Regions from separate parts of the Lentzea sp. NPDC051213 genome, predicted to be linked through region 1. Evidence: riboswitches for the same ligand, from Rfam matches in the RefSeq annotation. Region 1 holds a riboswitch; the other holds the start of a gene.
The links. Region 1 has a riboswitch for cobalamin ahead of ACIA8G_RS38430 (putative cobaltochelatase). Riboswitches for the same ligand answer to the same signal wherever they lie in the genome.
Positions count from the first base shown of each region.

Region 1 (4,452 bases):
GCTCGTGTTGTTGTTGAGCGGCAAGGAGAACGACCCTCGGCACCTGGCGTTCGGGTACGGGCGCCACTTCTGTCTCGGCGCCGGGCTGGCGCGGCTGGAAGCAGCGGTGGTGCTGCGGACCGTCGCCACGCACGAGCCGTCGTTGCGGTTGGACGGTGGAGTTCCCGAGTGGCTGAACCTCCTGTCGTTCCGCGCGCCTAAGTCGGTGGCCGTGAGTCGTTGACCTGAGGTTTGATGCCTGGGTGATGAACCGTCAGCTCTCCGGAGTCACCAAGAGGACGCTGCTAGAGACGCTCGGCCCGGTCCCGGACGTGGATCCGGACCGCTACGGCGACGGCGGCCCGGTAGGCGCGCTGGAGACGCGGGTAGCGCAGCTGCTGGGCACCGAGGCGGCGTTGTTCGTGCCGACGGGGACGATGGCGCAGCAGATCGCGCTCAAGTGCTGGGCCGACCGCACGCACAACCCGATCGTGGCGATGCACCCGCAGGCGCACCCGATCACCCACGAGGACGACGCGCTGACCGTGCTGTCCGGTCTTCGCCCGATCAAGGTCGGCAACGACGAGGTGGCCACCTGCCCCGAGCCGTTCGGCACGCTGCTGGTCGAGGTACCCGACCGCGAGGCCGGCTTCATCCTGCCGACCCGGGACGAGCTCACCTCGGTCGTCGACGCCGCCCGCGAACGGGACGCGGTCGTGCACCTCGACGGCGCGCGGTTGTGGGAGAGCACGTACGGGCTGGGCAAGCCGCTGGAGGAGATCGCCGGGCTGTTCGACTCGGTCTACGTGTCGTTCTACAAGTCTTTGGAAGGCATCTCGGGGGCGGCTTTGGCTGGCACCCAGGACTTCGTCGACCAGGCGCGGGTCTGGCGGCACCGGTACGGCGGCATGCTGTTCCAGCAGTGGCCCGCCGCGCTCTCCGCGCTGCACGGCCTGGACACCGTGCTGCCTCGGTTGGGTTCCTACGTGGCGCACGCCAAGGTCGTGGCGGAGGCGATGGGGCAGCCGGAGCCGCACACGCACCAGTTCTCGCTGCACCTGCCGGGTGACCCGGCTCGGCTGACTGAGCTGAGCGGGAAGTTCCTCGGGAAGTTCTGGCGGGATGGGCGGCTGGCCAAGACCGAGGTCACTGTTGCCGGTCCGGCGCTGGAGTGGACGGGCGAGGAGGTCCGGGAGGCTTGGCAGCACTTCACCGGCCTGCTGTGACCCGGCAGCTCTGGCTCTGGGGCCTGGTCGCGGTCGGCAGCCGCCTGCCCGTCGCGATGGCACCGATCTCGCTGGTGTTCCTAGGGCGAGCGGGCACCGGCGGCTTCTCGTTCGGCGCGATCGCGACCGCGGTGTACGTGATCGGCGAGATCGTGGGCGCCTCCGTGCTCGGCGCCCGGCTGGGCCGCTCCCGCCGCCAGCTGCCGGCGGGTCTGGTCGTCGGCGCACTCGCGTTCGCCGCGACGCCGTTCGCCGACGGGGTGGTGCTGCTCGCGCTGGTGTTCCTCGCCGGAGCCGCACCGGCGGCCGCGCCCGGCGGCACCCGCGCGATGCTGACCTCGCTCGTGCGGGAGGAGAAGGTCGCACGGGCGCTGAGCGCCGAGGCCGTGCTGTCGCAGATCGTGTGGGCGGCGGCACCCGCGCTGGCCGCGGCGCTGTCGTTCCTGATCCACCCCGGCGCCCCGATGCTGGTGGCGGCCGCGTTCCTGCTGGTGGCGGCAGTGACACTGGGGTGGCTGCCGGAACCCGAACGCGTCACCGCGCCGATCAGCCGGTCACTGCTCGCCGCGTGGCCGATCTTCCTCACCAGCTCGGCGTCGAACGCGCTGTTCGCGGCGACCGAGCTGATGCTGCCCGCGCTGCTCGAGGAACGGGGCATCGCCTACGGCTGGTCGGGGCCGATGCTCACCTGGTTCGCGCTCGCCTGCGCGGCCGGCGCGCTGATCTACGGCCTGCGCACCTGGCCTGGGTCGGTGCGGCTGCACAGCCTGGTGCTGCTCGTCGGCATGGCGCTGTGCATCGGCATCACGGTCTTCCTGCCAGGTCTGCCGGGCATCACCGTCGGTCTGCTGTTCGCGGGGTTGTTCCAGGCAGGGGCGATGGTGTCGCGGAGCCTCTCCCTGCGTGAACGCCTGCCGACGCACGCTCACGCGGCCGCGTACTCGGTCATGTACGCCTTCGCCGGGATCGGGTACGGCGGGTCCGCGTCGATCTCGGCGGTGGCGCTGGAGCTGTCCGGTGCGTCGACCGCGATCCTCATCGGGGTCGTGATCACGCTGGTGATCATCGGGGTCAGCGCGTCGGCGGAGCGCTCTGTCGTGAAGGCCACCTGACTGCGGGGTTGGTCCGTCCCCGGCGAAATGCGACGATGCCGGGGCTGTGAGGGGTGTACGAGGAAGCCGGTGCGAATCCGGCGCCGTCCCGCGACTGTGACCGGATCTGGAGAAACCGGGAGTCAGGAACTCGTCCCCCTCTTGATCACCGACCGCGGGCGTGGACACCCGAGGAAGGACTTCGCCGAGCATGTTCCCCTTTTCGGCTGTCGTCGGTCACGACGACCTCCGGCTGGCCCTCTTGCTGAACGCCGTGCATCCCGGCATCGGCGGCGTACTCGTGCGCGGCGAGAAGGGGACCGCGAAGTCGACGATCGTGCGTGCCCTGGCCGCGCTGCTGCCGGAACTCCAAGTCTCCGAAGGCTGTCGCTTCGGGTGCGCGCCCGGCACCACCGACTGCCCGGACGCGCCGCACGAACGGATCGAACGGCGGCCCGCGAGGCTGATCGAGCTGCCCGTCGGCGCCACCGAGGACCGGCTGGTGGGGTCGCTCGACCTGGAGAAGGCGCTGACCGAGGGCGTGCGGGCGTTCCAACCGGGACTGCTCGCCGCCGCGCACCGGGGCGTGCTCTACGTCGACGAGGTCAACCTGCTGCACGACCACCTGGTCGACCTGCTGCTCGACGCCGCCGCGATGGGGCGCGCACACGTCGAGCGCGAAGGCGTCTCGGTGTCGCACCCGTCGCAGTTCCTGCTGGTCGGCACGATGAACCCGGAGGAGGGCGAGCTGCGGCCGCAGCTGCTCGACCGGTTCGGGCTGACCGTGGCGGTCAAGGCCGCGCGGGACGTGCACATCCGCACCGAGGTGATCAGGCGCCGGCTCGCCTACGAGGCCGACCCCGTGACGTTCGCCGGGCAGTGGGCGGCGGAGGACGCCAAGCTCAAGCAGCAGATCACCACCGCGCGGGAGAACCTCAAGGCGGTGTCCCTTCCGGACAGTGAGCTGCGCCGGATCGCCGCTGTCTGCGCGGCTTTCGAGGTCGACGGCATGCGCGCGGACCTCGTGGTCGCCCGTGCCGCCACCGCGCACGCCGCGTGGCGGGGCAGCGAGCAGGTCGAGGAGTCGGACGTCGAGGTCGGGGTCCGGCTCGCGCTGCCGCACCGGCGGCGGCGTGACCCGTTCGACGAGCCGGGTATCGAGGAGCAGCAGCTCGAGGACGCGATGCGCCAGGCCGCCGAGCACGCCGAAGAGCCAGAGGGACCGGACGACGACGGTCCCGGTGGTGGCGAGCTGCCCGAACCGCAGGAAGGCCCGGCGGGCAACGGGAACGCGCCCAACGACCGGCCCGCGCCGGAACCCGCGCCCGCGTTCAAGGCGCGGCTGCTGGAGGTCCCCGGTGTCGGGGAAGGCGCGCCGGGCAAGCGTTCCAGGGCCCGCGCCCGCACCGGCCGGATCGTCCGTTCCTCCAAAGTGGACGGCAACGGGCTGCACCTCGTCGACACGCTGACGAACGCGGCACCGCACCAGAACGCACGTGGCCGCAGCGGTCCCGGGCTCGTCCTCACCGGCGCCGACCTCCGCAGGGCGGTCCGCGAGGGCAAGGAATCGAACCTCATCCTGTTCGTCGTCGACGCCTCCGGCTCGATGGCCGCGCGGCAGCGGATGTCGGCCGTCAGCGGCGCGGTCGTCTCGTTGCTGCGCGACGCCTACCAGCGGCGCGACAAGGTGGGCGTGGTGACGTTCCGCGGCCAGACCGCCGAGGTCGCCCTGCCCCCGACGACGTCCGTGGACGCGGCCGCGACGCGCCTCAAGAAGATGCGCACCGGTGGCAGGACGCCGCTCGCGGACGGGCTGCTCAAGGCGCACCGGGTGCTGGAGATCGAACGGCTGCGCGACCCGCAGAAGCGCCCGCTCGTGGTGCTGCTGACGGACGGCCGCGCCACCTCGAGCGGCCTCGGCGGCGACCCGATGAAGGACGCGATCAAGGCGGCGGGCCTGCTCGAGCAGACCGCGGTCGTGGTCGTGGACTGCGAACAGGGCCACATCCGGCTCGGCCTCGCGCAGAAGATCGCCGAGGCGCTCCAGGGCACCTGCGTCCGGCTCGACCAGCTCAGCGCCGACCACCTCGCTGGCGTGGTCCGCGCGGCTTAAGGAGAAACCCCAGTGCCACAGGGACAACCCACCGAGGTGCCGA
Region 1 covers NZ_JBITEX010000011.1:25,160-29,611, forward strand. Annotated here, with positions in the region: gene ACIA8G_RS38415 (hypothetical protein) at 1-223, shown strand, start outside; gene ACIA8G_RS38420 (threonine aldolase family protein) at 246-1,205, shown strand; gene ACIA8G_RS38425 (MFS transporter) at 1,178-2,317, shown strand; cobalamin riboswitch at 2,334-2,470, shown strand; gene ACIA8G_RS38430 (putative cobaltochelatase) at 2,508-4,409, shown strand; gene cobO (cob(I)yrinic acid a,c-diamide adenosyltransferase) at 4,422-4,452, shown strand, end outside.

Region 2 (4,452 bases), on a different contig from region 1:
CCGTGGTGCGGGCAAGCCGTGGAACCACTTCCAGCGCGGCGAACTCGAGGATCTTCTGCACGTCAACGGATTCGTGCAGGGTCTTGGCGACTTCGGCGTCCCAGCCGGCGTCTTCCATGGCCTGGACGAGACCGCGCGCCTCTTCCTCGATGGCGTCGGTGTCTTCGCGCGACGTGGTCGTGAGCCCCAGCGCTTCCCGCAGGCCGGGCAGCGCGGCGACCTGGCCGCCCCACATCTGCCGTGCCTGCAGCATCGCGAGCACGAGGTTGACGCGCACGCTGCCGGTCGGTGCCTCGCCCAGGATGTGCAGGCCGTCGCGGATCTGGACGTCCTTGACCTCGCACAGCCAGCCGTCGACGTGCAGGATGAACTCGTCGAACTCCGCCTCGTGCGGCCGGTCCTCGAGACCGAGGTCGTGGTCGAGCTTCGCGGCCTGGATCAACGTCCAGATCTGCGCGCGGGCCGCCGGCAGCTTGGCCGGGTCCATCGCGGAGATGTTGCCGTACTCGTCGAGCAGTTGCTCCAGCCGCGCGATGTCGCCGTAGCTGTCCGCGCGGGCCATCGGCGGCACCAGGTGGTCGACCAGCGTGGCGTGCGCGCGGCGCTTGGCCTGCGTGCCCTCACCGGGGTCGTTGACGAGGAACGGGTAGACCAGCGGCAGATCGCCGAGCGCGGCGTCCGTGCCGCAGGATGCCGACATGCCAACGGTCTTGCCGGGCAACCACTCCAGGTTGCCGTGCTTGCCGACGTGCACGACCGCGTCCGCGCCGAACTGGGCCTCGATCCACCGGTACGCCGCGAGGTAGTGGTGCGACGGCGGCAGGTCGGGGTCGTGGTAGATCGCGATCGGGTTCTCGCCGAACCCGCGCGGCGGCTGCACGATGACGACGACGTTGCCCGACTGCAGCGCCGCCAGCACGATCTCGCCGTCCTTGGACTTCGAGTGGTCGACGAACAACGAGCCGGGCGCGTCACCCCAGTGTTCCTGCATCGACTCGCGGAAGTCGTCGGGCAGCGTCTCGTAGAACTCCCGGTAGTCCGCCGCCGCGATGCGCACGGGGTTGCTCTCGAACTGCTCCTGCGTCAGCCAGTCCGCGTCCTGGCCACCGGCCGCGATCAGCGCGTGGATCAACGCGTCGCCGTTCAACTCCTCGACGCCCGGCAGCTCGGTGCCGATGTCGTAGCCGTGCTCCTGCATGGCTTTCAGCAGCCGCACGGTCGACGCGGGCGTGTCGAGCCCGACCGCGTTGCCGATGCGGGAGTGCTTCGTCGGGTACGCCGACAGCATCACCGCGATCTTGCGCTCGCCGACCGGGATGTGCCGCAACCTTGCGTGCCGGACCGCGATGCCGGCGACGCGCAGCGCCCGTTCGGGATCGGCGACGTACACGGTGAGCCCGTCCTCGTCGATCTCCTTGAACGAGAACGGAACCGTGATGATCCGGCCGTCGAACTCGGGGATCGCGACCTGGGTCGCGGTGTCCAAAGGAGACAGTCCGTCGTCGTTCTCGTCCCACGACGCGCGGCTCGACGTCAGGCACAACCCCTGCAGGATCGGCACATCGAGCGCGGCCAGCGCACCGACGTCCCACGCGTCGTCGTCACCACCGGCAGACGCCTTCGCCGGATTCGTGCCACCGGCCGCGAGCACCGTCACGACCAGCGCGTCGGCCTGGCGCAGGGTGTCCAGCAGCTCGGGCTCGGCCGTGCGCAGCGACGAGCAGAAAACCGGCAGAGCCTTGCCGCCCTTGGCCTCGATCGCGTCGCACAGCGCGTGCACGAACGCCGTGTTCCCCGCAACGTGGTGCGCGCGGTAGTAGAGCACCGCGACCGTCGGGCCCTGCTGCGTGCTTTCCCGTTCCAGCACACCCCACGTGGGGGTGGCCGCGGGCGGCGCGAACCCGTGCCCGGTCAGCAGGATCGTGTCCTCGAGGAACTTGTGCAGCTCGGTGAGGTTCGCCGGCCCACCGTGCGCGAGGTAGAGGTGCGCCTCCGCGCAGACACCGCCAGGCACCGTGGACAGCTCCATCAACGCGGCGTCCGGCTGCTGCTCACCACCGAGCACGACCACCGGCAGCCCGCTGGCGAGCAACCAGTCCAGCCCTTCCTCCCACATCCGGCGTCCGCCGAGAATGCGCACCACCACGAGGCTGACCCCGTCGACCAGGGCCGGCAGATCGTCGGTGGTGAGTCGCGCGGGGTTGCCGAGCCGGTACTCGGCGCCACAGGCGCGCGCAGACAGCAGATCGGTGTCAGAGGTCGACAGCAGCAGGATCACGCAGGCTCCATCCCTCGTGGGGTCCTCGCCCCAGGTTGCGGGCAACGGGCGAAGCGGAGTTCCTGACTCCCAGCGGATTTGTTCGCTGGTCACAGTGGCGGGACCGCGCCGGATTCACACCGGCTTCCTCCTGCGCTTCGTCGTTCGGGCTCACCCTAACCGGCGGGTTACAGTCCGACCTATGCGTACTCACCCGGATGCCTGCCCAGGCGCCGTCGAGCTGCACCCCGCGGCCGACGGCGGCCTCGCGCGCATCCGGGTGCCGGGCGGCACGCTGTCGGCCGCGCAGTGGGACGTCGTGCGGGTGGCGGCGCTGGAGCTGGGATCCGGGTCGGTGGAGCTGACCTCGCGGGCGAACCTCCAGATCAGGGGCCTCGCGGACGGCGTGGAGCTGGGTGCGCGGCTGCGCGCCGCCGGGCTGCTGCCTTCCGATTCGCACGAGCGCATCCGCAACATCATCGCGGCGCCGTTGGAGGACAACCAGGCGCTGGTCGACGCGCTGGATCTGGCGTTGTGCGCGGATCCGGCGCTGGCGTCGCTGCCAGGGCGTTTCCTGGTCACGGTCGGGGCTGCGGTGAGTGGGCTGGGCGGTGACTTCGGCCTGGTCAGCGCTCCCGTGGGCGGGCTCGGCCCGGTCGACGACACGCTGAGCAGCCACAACGCCGCCCCAACCGAAACCGTCCTCCTCCTCGCAGGCCAGGACACCGGCATCCGAGTCACCGACCCGGTCGACGCCGTCATCGTGGCCGCCCGCCTCTTCCAGCAGCTCCGCGGCACCGCCTGGCGCCTGTCCGAAGTGGACGACGCTGTGCGGAAGATCACCGAACACTTCGGCGCCTCGAACGCCCCCAGAATCACTCCCGCTGTAACCCCGGTCACTCCCTCACCGGTGACCCCAGGCGTACCGCTGGGCCGCCTCGACGCCCACCGACTCCCCGGCATCCCGGTCCGCCTGACACCGTGGCGCAGCCTCGTCGTGCCGCCGGGCACCGACACCACCGGCCTGATCACCGACCCGGCCTCCCCGTGGCACGGCGTCAGCGCCTGCACCGGCCGCCCCGGCTGCGCGAACTCGCTCTCCGACGTACGGGCAGACGCGCGCGCATGGGTCGATGCACCACACCACACACACGCACCCGGCCGGGTACCCCCAATTTCGATCCTAGCCACCAGGCCCGACACCCCCGGCCTGACCACCAGCCCCGACACCCCCGGCCTGACCACCAGCCCCGACGCCCCCGGCCTGACCACCAGGCCCGACGCCCCAGGCCTAGCCAGGCCCGACACCCCCGGCCAGGTGCACTGGTCAGGATGTGCACGCCGCTGCGGCCGCCCCGCCGGCGATGTGATCGAGTTCGTCGCGACCGGCGACGGCTACCGCCGCATTACCGGCTCAGCCGGTGACGAGGAGATCGGGTGACGCAGTACATCAAGGACGGCGCGGAGATCTACCGCCGGTCCTTCGCCACCATTCGCGCGGAATCGGACCTCACCAGGTTCCCCGAGGACGTCGCCAGGGTCGTCGTGCGGATGATCCACTCGTGTGGGATGACCGACCTCCCGCAGGACATCGCCTACTCCCCCGACGTCGTGCGGAACGCCCGGCAAGCACTCCGAGACGGCGCCCCGATCCTGTGCGACGCCAACATGGTCGCGTCCGGCGTCACCCGCCGCCGGCTGCCGAAGGACAACGAGGTCCTCTGCTACCTGCAGGACCCGCGCACACCTGAACTGGCACAACGCATCGGCAACACCCGCAGCGCCGCCGCCCTTGAACTCCTCACGGACCGCTTCGGCGGCGCGGTGATCGCGATCGGCAACGCCCCGACCGCCCTGTTCCACCTGATCGACCTCATCAACGCCGGTGCCCCGCGACCAGCGGCGGTGCTCGGCATCCCGGTCGGTTTCATCGGCGCGCAAGAGTCGAAAGAAGCTTTGGCCGCAACGGATCTGGAGCACCTGGTGGTGCGCGGACGCCGGGGCGGCAGCGCCATGACGGCGGCAGCCATCAACGCGATCGCGAGCGAGGAAGAATGACGGGCAAGCTCTACGGCGTCGGCCTGGGTCCTGGCGACCCGGAACTCGTGACGGTCAAGGCCGCGCGGCTCATCACCGCGGCGGACGTGGTCGCGTTCCACAGCGCCCGGCACGGCCGCAGCGTCGCGAAGACCATT
Region 2 covers NZ_JBITEX010000007.1:325,255-329,706, reverse strand. Annotated here, with positions in the region: gene cobN (cobaltochelatase subunit CobN) at 1-2,278, opposite strand, end outside; cobalamin riboswitch at 2,313-2,451, opposite strand; gene ACIA8G_RS30200 (hypothetical protein) at 2,460-3,698, shown strand; gene ACIA8G_RS30195 (precorrin-8X methylmutase) at 3,695-4,315, shown strand; gene ACIA8G_RS30190 (precorrin-2 C(20)-methyltransferase) at 4,312-4,452, shown strand, end outside.
Region 2: another riboswitch for cobalamin. It lies ahead of cobN (cobaltochelatase subunit CobN); the one in region 1 lies ahead of ACIA8G_RS38430 (putative cobaltochelatase).